Regions from separate parts of the Arthrobacter sp. GQ119 genome, predicted to be linked through region 1. Evidence: riboswitches for the same ligand, from Rfam matches in the RefSeq annotation. Region 1 holds a riboswitch; the other holds the start of a gene.
The links. Region 1 has a riboswitch for cyclic di-AMP ahead of AC6CH3_RS16840 (aggregation-promoting factor C-terminal-like domain-containing protein). Riboswitches for the same ligand answer to the same signal wherever they lie in the genome.
Positions count from the first base shown of each region.

Region 2: linked by a shared signal. The riboswitch ahead of AC6CH3_RS14145 (C40 family peptidase) and the one ahead of AC6CH3_RS16840 (aggregation-promoting factor C-terminal-like domain-containing protein) in region 1 are both predicted to bind cyclic di-AMP.

Region 1 covers NZ_JCAXEA010000018.1:75,308-82,241, reverse strand. Annotated here, with positions in the region: gene upp (uracil phosphoribosyltransferase) at 1-283, shown strand, start outside; gene AC6CH3_RS16850 (VOC family protein) at 344-721, shown strand; gene AC6CH3_RS16845 (HAD-IA family hydrolase) at 758-1,438, shown strand; gene AC6CH3_RS16840 (aggregation-promoting factor C-terminal-like domain-containing protein) at 1,591-2,415, opposite strand; cyclic di-AMP (ydaO/yuaA leader) riboswitch at 2,421-2,583, opposite strand; gene AC6CH3_RS16835 (HAMP domain-containing sensor histidine kinase) at 2,678-4,240, opposite strand; gene AC6CH3_RS16830 (response regulator transcription factor) at 4,244-4,984, opposite strand; gene AC6CH3_RS16825 (winged helix-turn-helix domain-containing protein) at 5,644-6,513, shown strand; gene AC6CH3_RS16820 (dodecin family protein) at 6,669-6,872, shown strand; gene AC6CH3_RS16815 (SixA phosphatase family protein) at 6,920-6,934, shown strand, end outside.
Region 2 covers NZ_JCAXEA010000014.1:89,522-96,455, reverse strand. Annotated here, with positions in the region: gene AC6CH3_RS14170 (cold-shock protein) at 1-71, shown strand, start outside; gene AC6CH3_RS14165 (DUF3027 domain-containing protein) at 78-629, shown strand; gene serC (phosphoserine transaminase) at 712-1,842, opposite strand; gene AC6CH3_RS14155 (iron-dependent transcriptional repressor DtxR) at 2,171-2,866, shown strand; cyclic di-AMP (ydaO/yuaA leader) riboswitch at 3,036-3,245, shown strand; gene AC6CH3_RS14150 (M23 family metallopeptidase) at 3,250-4,074, shown strand; cyclic di-AMP (ydaO/yuaA leader) riboswitch at 4,213-4,382, shown strand; gene AC6CH3_RS14145 (C40 family peptidase) at 4,453-5,127, shown strand; gene AC6CH3_RS14140 (NlpC/P60 family protein) at 5,227-6,006, shown strand; gene AC6CH3_RS14135 (HNH endonuclease) at 6,229-6,729, shown strand; gene mobA (molybdenum cofactor guanylyltransferase) at 6,753-6,934, shown strand, end outside.

The DNA of each region.
Region 1 (6,934 bases):
GGAAAACCTCACGGACCGGCAGATCTTCGTTTTGGACCCGATGCTCGCCACCGGGGGCACGCTGCGGGAGGCCATCAAGTTCCTCTTCAAACGCGGAGCTTCCGACGTCACGTGCATCTGCCTGCTGGCCGCCCCTGAGGGCCTGGCCAAACTCGAGGAAGAACTCTCCGACGCCAACGTCACCATCGTCCTCGCTTCGATTGACGAGAAACTGAACGAGAAGTCCTACATCGTGCCCGGCCTGGGCGACGCCGGTGACCGCCTGTACGGCATCGCCCACTGACTTCGGCTACCTTGCCCGGACCCTTCCGGATGGTTCTGCCGCCGGGATAGCCTGTGCACCATGGACTGGAAACTTGAACTCATCTTTGTCCCGGTGTCCGATGTGGACCGAGCCAAGGACTTCTACGTCAACAAGGTCGGCTTCAACGCCGATTACGACGAGAGGCCCATGGACGGTCTCCGTTTCGTCCAGCTCACCCCTCCGGGTTCCGGCTGCTCGATTGCCATCGGCGAGGGCCTCAACGAGGCTCCTCCCGGTACAGCACCCGGCCTCCAGCTTGTGGTCAGCGACATCCACAAAGCCCACGATCAGCTGAAGGCCAACGGCGTGGACGTCAGCGACGTCGATGTGCAGGACTGGGGCCACTTTGTCTACTTTGCCGATCCCGACGGCAACAAGTGGGCGGTGCAGTACATGGCCCACCGGCCGAACGGCTAAACGTCCTCCCTGCCCTCCATGAGGCAGGATGGATCCATGAACCTTCCTGCCGAATCCGTCTCCACTGCCCTGGTTGCCCGTGCCGTCCTCTTTGACATGGACGGCACATTGGTTGATTCCACGGCGGTGGTGGAACAGGTGTGGGGTGAGTTCGCCGCGCGCTACGGTCTGGACATTGCAGAGATCCTGCGGACTTCCCACGGCGTGCAGGCACGGGACACCGTGCGGCGGTTTGCCCCCGTCGGCGCGGATGTTGCTGCACTCACCGCTGAGCTCGGTGCGATGGAGCGCGTTCGGACCGAAGGCATTGTCGCCTTGCCCGGGGCTGCCGAACTCCTGCGCGCCTTGCCTGCCGACGCAGTGGCATTGGTGACGTCAGCCGACCGGGTGCTGGCGAACGTCCGCATGGGCGCAGCGGGTCTGCCCATGCCTGGCACGGCCGTCACGGCGGACCTTGTCACCCACGGCAAACCGCATCCCGAGGGATACCTGCGCGCCGCCGAGCTGCTGGGCGTGGAGCCTGCGGACGCCGTGGTCTTCGAGGACGCGCCGGCCGGGATCGCTGCAGGCCTGGCGGCCGGAATCCGGACGGTGGCGGTGGGCCCGAATACCGGCGTCGTGCCCGACGGCGTGCCGCACATCCCGGACTACTCCGCTGTCACAGCCTCGGTGGAAGCCGACGAGGATGGACGCCGGATCATTTCCTTCCTGCTCTGACTCCTTACTGCTCTGACGCATTTCTGCACCACTTTCCCGCCGGCAGCATGTTGCACCGACGCCGAAGGGCCCCGGATCACGTGGATCCCGGGGCCCTTCGGACGCTCAAAACGGTGCAGAAATGCCTGCCGCGCTCTCAGACTGGTGCCGGTTTAGTACCAGTTGTTGGCGTAGTGAAAGTTCAGTGCAGCGCAGGGGGAGCCGTAGCGCTCCTTGACGTAGCCAAGGCCCCAGTTGATCTGCGTGCGGTAGTTGGTGCGGTAGTCCGCTCCGGCACTCGCCATTTTCTCGGCGGGCAGGGACTGCACCACGCCATACGCACCGCTGCTGGGGTTCGTCGCAGTGGTCCGCCACTCAGACTCCTTGGTCCAGAGCGTCTTGAGGCACTGCATCTGGTCCGCCGCCCAGCCGTACGAGGACAGCTTGCTGGCGGCATAGGCCTGCGCGCCGGCGGGGTCGTTCACTGCCACAGGGGCCGCGGGCTTGGGTGCCGGGGCCACCTTGGCCGGGGCGGCCTTTACGGCCGGAGCGACGGCCTTCGGCTTGGCGGCAGCGGCCTTGGCGGGCGCCGGTTTGGCGGCGGCCTTGGGGGCGGCCTTCACCGCGGGTGCAGCCTTGGGCGGCGCCGGTTTGGCAACGGACTGGGGTGCCACCGGGGCAGCCGTGGGGCTGGGCAGGGCGGAGATCAGCGTCTTGTCGAAGTTCAGCGTCGGCGGGGCCTCAGTTGTTGCCGATGCCGCCTCGGGCGCTGCCGCGGGGGTGGCGTGCTCGGCCGCCTGGCCGGCAGCGCCGACGCCGATCAGGACGGCGCAGGCTGTGGTCACAACGGCTGCGCGGCGGCCGAACGACGGGATGTTCGCGGTGAGACGGCCCCAGGCTGATGCGGGACGGGCGGGCTCGGCGCGGTGGCGTGAAATCTTCTGCCGGGACTGTTTTGGATCGCGTTCAGGGCGCGTTGGTACCTTGAATTCAGACATGGTGGATTGCCTCTCAACACCTGCGGAGTTAGCTGTCGGGTTCGGATGAGGTCATCCGGCCGCACGGAAACACACGTGTCGGCTTCACCCCAAGGGCTGATGCGGATTGCCCGGGACTCTGGTTCCCCCGCCTCTGCCTGGTCAAGCGGAATCCGGGAAGCGGCAGAGCTGGGCGTCCATCCGGATATGCGGCCCAGATGATGGCCGCACCTCATCGACCGTACAGGAGGCTGGCGCTTAAGTCACATTTAGGTAACGGACATCACGACGTCGGCGCGTCACCTTGCGCGGACGGCCGCACGGGCAGGGTGACGGTGAATTCGGTCCGGCCGGGGCGCGACGCGACCTCCACGGCGCCACCGTGGGCTTTGATGATGGACTGGACGATTGACAGGCCCAGGCCGCTGGTTCCCTCGCCGGCGGGGACAGCGCCGGCGGGGACCACACCGTCGGGGACAGCGCCTGCGGGGACCCGGACGGCGCGGGACGCGTCTGCGCGGGCGAAGCGGGCGAAAACCCGGTCCACGAATTCCGGCGGGATGCCTTCGCCGTCGTCGATCACGGTGATAACTGCAGTCCCGTCCGCGGCCGTCCTGACGCGGGTGACCACTGTGGTGCCAGGACCAGTGTGCTTGCGGGCATTCGACAGCAGGTTGACCAGCACCTGGTGCAGCTGGGAGGCATCGCCGCGCACCACCACCGGCTCGTCGGGCAGTTCGAGATGCCAGCTGCGGTCCGGAGCCATGACCTTTTCATCGCTCACTGTTTCGATCACCAGCTGGGTCAGGTCCACGTCCCCGAGCTTGAGCGGCTGTCCCTCGTCGAGCCTGGCGAGCAGCAGCAGGTCCTCCACCAGCGTGCTCATCCGCTCAGACTGGCTTTGTACCCGGGCGAGGGACCGCTGGCCGTTCGGGGTGAAGGTCTCGGTCATGCGCATCAGCTCTGTGTAGCCGCGGATGGCGGTGAGCGGCGTGCGGAGCTCGTGTGAAGCGTCGGCCACGAACTGGCGGAACTTCATTTCGCTCTGCTGCCGCGCCTCAAGCGCGTTGGACACGTTGTCCAGCATGAGGTTGAGCGCGTGCCCCACGCTTCCCACTTCCGTTCCGGGATGGGCGTTCGACGGCGGAACGCGGACTGCCAGTGCAACCTCGCCGGCATCGAGGGGCAGGCGTGAAACCTGCGTGGCAACCTCGGACAGCTGTTCGAGGGGCTTCATGGTGCGGCGGATGATCACTGTTCCGGCAAGCCCGATAAGCACAAGGCCGCCGAGCGACACGATGCTGATGGTCCAGATGAGGGAGGTCAGGGTGTTCTGCTTGTCGGCCAGGGGGAGGCCTGTGACCATGACATCCCCGTAGGGGCTCTGGTCGGCGACCAGTCGGTACGCCCCGGTGGACAGCGTCCGGTCGGCAGGGACCCCGCCGGGGGCGAGGCCCAGGAGAACCTCGTTGTCAGCGGCTGAGACTGAGGCCCGCGTGCCCTCCTTGGTGAGGAATCCCGCGCTCCAAACCTGTCCGTTTTCAATCCGGCCAACGAGCGTGCCCGGTCCCAAGCCTTTCGCATCCAACGGATCGGGCCTCTTCCCCTGCGCCCCGAGGGGCGGCCGCCCGAAAACACTGGCACGCTCTGATGCGCCGGTGAGCCGCTCGTCCAGCTGGCGCGTGAGGAAGGCGTCCATGGAGGCATAGCTGAACAGTCCGACCGCGGCGCAGATGGCCACGAGCAGGACCATGGCTACGAGTACCAGGCGGGTGCGGAGATGCCACGTTCCGGGGTTCAGCCAGCGGCGCTGTTGGCTCCGGGTGGCGCCGGTGGGCTTTGCCACGGCCTAGTCTGCCGGTTTGATGACGTAGCCCGCGCCGCGGACCGTGTGGATCATGGGCGGGTGGACGGCGTCCACCTTTCTGCGGAGGTAGGAAATGTAGAGCTTCACGATGTTGGCTTGGCCGCCGAAGTCGTAATTCCACACGCGGTCCAGGATCTGGGCTTTGCTCACCACGCGCTTCGGGTTTTCCATGAGATACCGCAGCAGCTCAAACTGCGTGGCCGTGAGCTGCAGTTCGTCCCCGGCCCGGGTGACCTCGCGGGTATCCAGATTCAGGACCAGGTCTCCCACGACGAGTTCGGAAGTGTCCATGGCTGCTACGCCGGAGCGCTGCACCAGGCGGTGGAGGCGCAGCAGGACTTCCTCCATGCTGAAAGGCTTGGTCACGTAGTCGTCCCCTCCGGCGGCGAGGCCCAGGATCCGGTCCTGCACCGCGTCCTTGGCAGTGAGGAAAAGCGCCGGCACCTCCGGTGCGAACGAGCGGATCCTGCCGAGGAGCTCAACGCCGTCGAACCCGGGGAGCATGACATCGAGCACCAGGACGTCGGGGCGGAATTCCTTCGCGAGCCTGACCGCCTCCGGGCCGTCCGCGGCCACGGCGACGGACCAGCCCGCCATCCGCAGGCCCATGCTCATGAGTTCGGAGAGGCTGGGCTCGTCATCAACCACGAGGGCACGGATGGGGGAGCCGTCCGGGTGGGTGAGCTGGGGAAGGTTGTTCGTCATGGAGTGCGAGGGAGCCATGGGACAACTCTCCGATCTGCTCGTTAGCCGGGGCTTTGGGATTCCTGTGCACCGGCTGTGAATCCAGCCTAGCGAGCCGGACTGGCCGCATGGGCCGAGCGGCGTGGTGCCGCCCGGCCCGCTTGACCGGACCGGGGAAAGAATGCCCTGCCCAAAATTTTCCGTTTGGGCCGCGTCATAGCTGGACAATTCGCGATTTGCGGCCGCGTAATTCCGGCATGTTTGAGTTGTCTGAATAATCGTCGATAAACAGGCTGTTGCGTGCAGATAATTCGGAAAAATGCTCTTTCTGAACGTTCGTTCTGGAAAAACGTCGGCAAAATCTGAAGTCGTCAAAGTTGTGATTTAGCCCACAATCGCGCGTTTCGTCTCACGATGCGGACCGACCGACCCATTGTTACTTGCAAGTTCTCATTGTTACGTTGCACACTTCCAATGTGAACAAGAACTCAACAGCACCTGCAGCCGCAGATTATTGGCCCAGCACACCCGCTGCTGTCGACATGCGCTGTTGTCGAATGCACGCCTAACTTTCCACCCCACAAAGTTTTTAGGCATTCGCCCCCAGAGCCCAGCGTCGGGCGCCCTCCCCAGAACTCATTGCGGGGAACCAAGCATTCGAGCCGCGATGACGGCCATTCACATTGAGGTAAGCATTCATGTCAGTTGCATCTGGATACGTCCACATCTCCGTCCGTAACGCCAACAAGCCTGGCCAGGCGTCAGGCCACCGCCCAGGTTTTGGCGCCCGCCCGGCGTTCCCCGCCGGCCAGGGCTCCGCCGTTCCCGCGCCGGGCTACGCCCCCCAGGGGTATAACCCCAACTCCTACGGCCAGCTCCGCGCGGTCCAGGCTGAAGAAGCCGCGCCGATGACCGCCCCCACGCCCGTTGTGGCTCCGGCGCCCGGCGCCACCGTCCGTCCGGTGCAGAACGACAACGTGGCGCGCGGATTTGTCCTGTACATGGGGATCGACGAGGAAACGGCCGCAGCTGCCGGCACCTCCATTGCCAAGCTGGCCCAGGAAATCCGGGCCTACGCCCAGTCGCTGGTTTCCGGCGCTGAGAGCTACGCTGCCGTCGCAGTGGCGCCGGCCAGCGCGCCCGGTTCCGCGCTCGACGTCGTCCGTTCCACCTTTGGCGACCCGACGGTGAACTCCCGGCAGCGCACCGAAACCACCCGGCTCCAGCCGGCCCAGGATCCCCGCCCGTCCGGTGTCCTGATCGACCTCGCGCGCCGCGAAGTGCACCTTGACGGCGAATCCCTGAACCTGACGTTCAAGGAGTTCGAGCTCCTTAACTACCTCGTCGAGAACGGCACGCGCACCGTGGGCCGCGACGAGCTTCTCGAAGGCCTGTGGCGCAACGCGGAGGAGGTGCCCAACGAGCGCACCATCGACGTCCACATCCGCCGCCTCCGCTCGAAGCTTGGCCGCCTCGCCAACACCGTGCGCACCGTCCGCGGCCAGGGCTACCGCTTCTACGAGCACCCCGAGGTTATCGTTTGGGCAGCTCCGGAATACTCGATCTAGTTTCCCCTTAGCGAATTCGCTCGTAAAGCGCCCGTTCCTCAATTGAGGGGCGGGCGCTTCTGCATGTGCGGCCGGGATCGCCTGTTCGGACCCTGTTGACTTTTCCAGGTCAGGCGTAGGCTCGGATCGTCCGTCCGGCCACCAGGAGGAAGACCATGTCTGTCGCACGCATCACCACCTTGAGCGCGAACTCCAAAACCTCTTTTGACGACGCCATCAAGGAAGGCATCGCCCGCGCCAACAAGACACTGCGCGGTGTCTCCGGCGCCTGGGTCAAGGAGCAGAAAGTCGAAATCACCGATGGTCAGGTAGTCGCCTGGCATGTGGTGCTGGAAGTGACGTTCGTCCTGGACGACTGAGCTGGCACTGCCCGGCCTGCCTCCGGCCCGGGTAGTAGGGTGAGTCCATGAGTGGGCACCAC
Region 2 (6,934 bases), on a different contig from region 1:
ACCCGGAGGGTAACAAGGGCAAGGCCATCGCGGCTGCCCTGCGTAAGGTTGCCGACGAGCTGGACGCCTAGGTCCCCATGAATCCGGAACCTGAACAGGTCGAATCAAAGGCGGCACCGAAGACTCCCAGGAAGCGTGCCGGTGTTCCGGTCTGGCGTACCGGAAAACCCGACGCCGTCCTCGCGGCTGCCGTAGACGTGGCCAGGGCCGCCATCGAAGGCATCGCGAAGGCATCGGAAATCGGCGAACACCTGGCCGCGCGCACGGAGGGTGACCGCCTGGTGACCCACCTCTTCGAATCCAGGCTGCCCGGTTACGTCGGATGGCAGTGGTACGCCGTGCTCACACGCAATTCACGGTCCAAGGTGATCACTGTGAACGAGCTGGGCCTGCTGCCCTCCGCGGACTCGATCCTCGCCCCGGAGTGGGTTCCCTGGGCAGAGCGTGTCCGGCCGGAGGATGCCCAGGACGATGCACATGCGGACGAAGACGCACCCCGGGCCGCTGCCGCCGGGGCACGCGCGTCAGCGGCGGGCACTTCCGGTGCCGGCGCCATGGAGGTGCCGGAGGTTTCGTCGGAGCCAGCCGTAAAGGAAACCGCGAAGGAACCGGCCGCCGAGGAAGGCTGAACGGCGAACGGTGCCGTCCGGGACACGAGCCCGGACGACGCCGTCGAACGCTGATGCTGCCTGTGGCAGCGGCGCGGGGAGGCTACTTCTTCAGCTGGCCCACCACGTAGTCGATGCACTCCAGCAGCGCCGAAACGTCCGCAGGGTCGATCGCCACGAAGGTCGCAATGCGGAGCTGGTTGCGTCCCAGCTTGCGGTACGGTTCCGTGTCGACGATGCCGTTGGCGCGCAGTACCTTGGCGATGGCCGCGGCATCGATTGAGTCATCAAAGTCGATCGTGGCGATGACGTTGGAGCGTTCCGCGGCGTTGGCGACGAACGGCGTGGCGAACCCGGAGGCCTCGGCCCACTTGTAGATCCGGCCGGCGGAGTCGGCGGTGCGGCCGGCGGCGAAGTCGAGGCCGCCGTTGGAGTTGAGCCATTGCACCTGCGCGTCGAGGGTCACCAGGGTGGCCAGGGCCGGCGTGTTGTAGGTCTGGTTCAGCTTCGAGTTGTCGATCGCCGTTTGCAGGTCCAGGAAGTCCGGGATCCAGCGGCCGCCGGCCTTGATCCGCGCGGCACGCTCCAGCGCGGCGGGGGAGAAGAGACCCAGCCACAGGCCGCCGTCGGAAGCGAAGTTCTTCTGCGGTGCGAAGTAGTAAACGTCGGTCTCGGCGACGTCTACGTCCAGCCCGCCGGCGGCGGACGTGGCGTCCACGAGGACGAGGGAACCTGCGTCGGCGCCGCTCACCCGCTTGACCGGGGCGGCAACACCGGTGGAGGTCTCGTTCTGCGGCCAGGCGTAGACGTCGACGCCTGCCTCTGCCCGGGGCTCGGGGCAGGTTCCCGGCTCGGACTTGATGATGGACGAGTCCGCAAGGAACGGGGCCTTATTGGTGGCCGCGGCAAACTTCGAACCGAACTCACCGAAGGAGAGGTGCTGGGCCTTCTGCTCAACGAGGCCAAAACTCGCCACGTCCCAGAACGCCGTCGAGCCGCCCACCCCGAGGATAACTTCGTAGCCCTCGGGGGCGCGGAAGAACGTACTGAGGCCCTCACGGACCGATCCGACAAGGTTCTTCACCGGCGCCTGGCGGTGGGACGTGCCCAGGAGCGTGGTGGCGGCTGCGGACAGCGCCTCGACCTGCTCGGGCCTGACCTTGGAAGGTCCGGCGCCGAACCGTCCATCCTTGGGCAGGAGGTTTGCTGGGATAGTGATGCTGGTCTCGCTCACAGGGGCTCCAATTTTCGGCATGGACTTGCGGATCGGCGGGGACAGTTGGTGACCGGCGGTCAGGTACGGCTGCCCGCGAAGGCCCCCTTTATTCTGCCTGAGACGCGGAAATCCCGGGAACCGCGCCCGTCACAGTCCAGTCATTGAGACGCGGCGGTTTATCCGGAGTAATTCAAAATAGGCTAAGCTTTTGGTGGACGAACGGGCGGACAGCCGGCGTTGCTCCGCCGCCGGATTGGGGCCGCGGCGGCTGGATGCCGGGCCGCCAGACGAGGGGCCCGCGGTACCGTGGGAGAACGCAAGTACTGTGCTCGAGGAGCTGAGCTGAATGACGGATCTGATCGATACCACGGAGATGTATCTTCGGACCATTTTGGAGCTGGAAGAAGAGAACATCGTGGCACTGCGTGCCCGCATCGCCGAGCGCCTCCGCCATTCGGGTCCCACCGTCTCCCAGACCGTCGGACGGATGGAGCGGGACGGGCTGGTGGTGGTTACCGGCGACCGGCACCTGGAGCTGACGGAAGTAGGGCGCAAGCGCGCCACCGAGGTGATGCGCAAGCACCGGCTGGCCGAGCGGCTGCTTGCCGACGTCATCGGCCTGGACTGGGCCTACGTTCATGACGAAGCGTGTCGGTGGGAACATGTGATGAGCGAACGCGTGGAACGCAGGATCTATGAGATGCTGAATCACCCCACAGAATCGCCCTATGGCAACCCCATTCCCGGGCTGGCTGCGCTGGGCGGCGAGCCGTCGGGTACCTTTACCGACGGCGACCTGAACCTGCTGGACGCCATGGGCAGTTACGGCCCGGACTCGCGGGTGACCGTCAGCAGGCTCGCCGAACCGATTCAGGTCGAGCCCGAACTCCTGCAACAGCTGGACGAGGGCGGGATCCGCCCGGGCGCGACCGTGTCGCTGGAACGGGTCGGGGAGTACATTTCCGTGCGCGTCCCTGGCATCGACGGCGCCCTCGAGTTGCCGCCCGAAGTTGCTGCGCACGTGTTTGTCCGGGTGGCCTGAGTCACCTCCGGTATAGATTTGTCCGACATCAGCTGGCAGGACGACCCACCACTTTTGCACAACCAAGATAACGGAATTATTACTGCCCGATTTAATCACCTATAGTTAAGTCGCAGCGCCGATACCAAAGCGTTACCTGATCCGGAGCCGAACTCTGCCAGCGGATCAGTCGCTCGAAACACCTTCTGGCAGAGGCGGAGGAACCACAACTGGCCGTTCAACACGGCCTTGGGGTGAAGTCCGCAGCAGCAAGCCACCTTCCACAGACGGAATCTCCGGATACCCCTGTGCCAAAAAAGGCTTGTCATTGCGGACCGGGTCGATCAACTCTCTGACCCGAATCCGACAGCTAACTTCGCAGGCTACCCAGAGAGGAACCGTTCTTGACCATGCAGAATGCCCGGGGCCGCCGCCGCGCTACCGGCTCCGCTGCGGAGCCCCGCACGCCCGTAGCGGTCGCCGCTGAGCGACCCCGCGATGCGCAGCGTCAAGCGCGGAAGCAGCGCAGTCCTTTCCGTCAGGTCGCTGACTTCGCCGCTGCCAGCGGAGTTGGCCAGAAAGTCGGGGTGGCTCTTGCCGCCTCGGGCCTCCTGCTGACGGTCACAGTCCCCGCCACGAGCCCGGTCCTGGCCACGGCCGACCACAGTGCCTCCGCCGGCGCAGGTGCCGCCACGCCGCAGCCAGAGGTCTCCGCCGAGGCGGCAGCCAAGATTGACTTCAGCCGCACCTCTGTGGCGACAGCCGGCGACCCGGACGGCAAGCTCAAGCAACTCCTGAGCGCCCAGTCCGCCGGCAGCATTAGCCGCGCGGCCTCCGTCGGCAGCCTTGGCTCGCCCTTGGCGACCATGGTGAAGTCCTCGCCCTTCGGATACCGCGTGAGTCCTATCACTGGCGGCGCCGGAGAGTTCCACCGTGGCCAGGACTTCGCGGCCCAGTGTGGGACAGAGGTGTACGCAGCGGCCAGCGGCACGGTCACGTATGCGGACTGGCACGAGTTCGGCGGCGGCAACAGGGTTGTCATCGACCACGGCAACGGCCTCGAAACCACGTATAACCATTTGTCGTCATCGAGCGTTCAGGTTGGCCAGAAGGTCAGTCGGGGCGACGCGGTGGCACTTAGCGGGACCACCGGCGCATCCACCGGCTGCCACCTCCACTTTGAGGTGATGGTCAACGGAGAAGTCGTTGATCCCGAAGGCTGGCTGTAAGCAAAGCCGATGGAGAACTCTCATATTCCCGTTACACGCCGTGACCTGAATGTGACATTGCCTCCGAACTGTTGTACCGTCTAAACCGCGTCAACTTTTCCGAAGTTGACGCCCTTGAGTGGATTGCCTAACTCTGCCACCGCTCAAGGTCCGTTCGCATTACATCGTCTGGCAGGGGCGGGGGAACCAATTTTGGTCTTCGCAAGAAGGCCTTGGGGTTAAGTCGCAAAGCTTCCCAGGAAGCGGCGCGGCCGGGTGACTCCCATCCGAATCCGACAGCTCACCTCGTAGGCATTGGGAGAGGCTACCTTCGTGTCTTCACGCCACAATCTTGCGCGCCACCGTGCGCAAACGGTTCGTAAGAACCCGCTGGACTCCGTGTCCAAGGCAGTAAGCGCCAATGCAGGCACAGTAGGTCGTCAGGCAGCAGTCATTGCGGCCGCTTCAGGACTCGTCCTGAGCGCCGGCATGCCGGCCAACGCATCCGACGCCAACATCGGTGTTTCCGCCTCCGCTGAGTCCGGATCCCAGGCGACACAGCTTGCTGTGACCGCCGCGCCCACCGCAACCGTCTCCTTCGAGCGTCCTGCCGTTACCACCGAGGCAGCCCCCGTCATTGAGACCGTCGCCCCCCAGTCCAGCGACGACACGGCCAGCCCCGAAGCTGCCGTGGATACCCTCGCGGCCGAGGCCGGGAAACTGGTTGACGCCGCACGCTCGGGCGCAACGTCAGGTCTTGCGGGCATCGCCTACACCGGCATCGGCAGCCCGTACGTCTGGGGCGGCACCACTCCCAGCGGCTGGGACTGCTCCGGCTTCACCCAGTGGGTCTACGCACAGGCGGGCATCAGCATTCCGCGCGTCAATGCGTGGACAGCCATGAAGCCTACGTCGACTCCCGCTCCCGGCGACCTGGTCATGCAGAACGGCGGTGCCCACGTTGGCATCTACGTTGGCAACGGCATGATGATCAGCGCGCTGAACCCCTCGCAGGGCACGATCCTGCATGCAGTGTCCGCCACGGGCACGTCCTCGTTCTACACCCTTCGCTAAAACCCCCATTCGAGACGATTCGGCGTACCCCCAAGACGCCGGCGCGTCGCTAAACCGCGGCCTGCTACAGCGGGACGTGGAACACGAAAGAGAGAAATCATGACTACACGTGCGACCATTGCACGCCACCGCGCCGAGGTCACCAAGACCAACTCGCTGTCCGTCATTGCCAAGGCTGTCGGCGACAACGCCGGCGGAGTAGGCCGTCAGGCTGCTGTTATCGCTGCCGCCTCCGGACTCGTTCTGACCAGCGGCATCGCCGCCAACGCCGCAGAGACCAACGTTCAGCGCGATTCGGCTTCCACGTCCACCCTGGAAGTCCAGTCCCTGGCGTCGGCGCCGATTTCGGCAGCATCCAGCATCGCCATCTCCTACGAGAAGCCGGCGATCACCACCACCCCGGCCCCCGTCGTTGAGGCTCCCGAGCCGGTCGTCAACGTCCAGGAAGCTGCGCCTGCCGTGGAAGCCCCGGCCGTCAAGGCTGCTCCGACAGTTCAGGCCACGGCGACCGTGGAAGCTGCACCTCTTGCCAACACGTCCTCGGCAAGCGGCAAGGGAGCTTCCATTGCCGCAGCTGCCTACGCCCAGCTGGGTGTCGCACAGGACTGCACCGCACTCGCCACCAACTCGCTGGCTGCTGTGGGCGTCCACTACCACGGCTGGCCGGCAGGTTACCTGTCCTTGGGTCGCACCGTCAGCGCTGCCGAAGCCAAGCCGGGCGACCTCGCCTACTACGAAAACGGCGGCATGGGCCTGGCCCACATCGCTGTCTACGTGGGCAACGGCCAGGCTGTACACGGTGGCTGGAACGGCGGAACCACCGCTCTGTTCAGCGTGAACGTCGGCTCCGGCCCGGTCTTCATCCGCGTCGGCGGCTAAGCCACGAGCAAAGGCTTAAAAGGACCCCTGCCTCTGAGGCGGGGGTCCTTTTGTCTTAAAACTGCCCGGGCTGAACACCGACACGCCGTGGCCGAATGTTAGGCCGATTCGTCGATATACGCTAAGAGTGTTTACTCTTGTGGTGTCGATCCATAGCCCGGACATGCAGAGGGCAGCCGGCCCTCGCGCCTCTGCCGGGTGCGGCCGTGAAGAGGTATGCGCATGCGCACGCTCGTTCTTAATGCTGGATATGAACCCTTGGCGGTTGTGACCTTCCGCCGGGCGCTGGTTCTTGTGCTCACAGGAAAAGCCAGCGTGGTTGCTGAAGGTGACGATCCCGTCGTGGGGCCGAAGGACATCATGGGACGCCCCTCCGTGATCCTCCTGAACCGTTATATCCGGCCGCGCTATAACATGGTCACCGCAGTCAGCCGGCGCGGGGTACTGCGCAGGGACGGCCACCGGTGCGCGTACTGTGGCAAGGCAGCCCACACCATAGACCACGTCCAGCCGAAATCGCGGGGCGGTGCGGATACCTGGGAAAACCTCGTGGCGGCCTGCCTCCGGTGCAACAACGTCAAGGGGGATCACACCCCGGCCGAAATGGGCTGGAAGTTGCGGTTCGTCCCGGCGCCTCCCGTTGGCACCATCTGGCAAATCAAGGAACTGGAGAAGCCGACCCCCGCATGGGATCCCTTCCTGCTTCCGGAGACGGCCGCCTGACCCGTCCGCACTAGGCTTGGTATGTGTATTTCGATGCAGTCATCCTGGCCGGCGGCCGTTCTTCGAGGCTCGGCGGTTCGCCGAAGGCCGAACTGATCTATGAGGGGGAGACCCTTCTGCAGCGGTCGATTGCGGCCGCCCGAGGTGCCCGCCGCATCGTAGTCGTGGGCCCGGAAGCCCACGACCTTCCGCCCGGTGTTTTGAG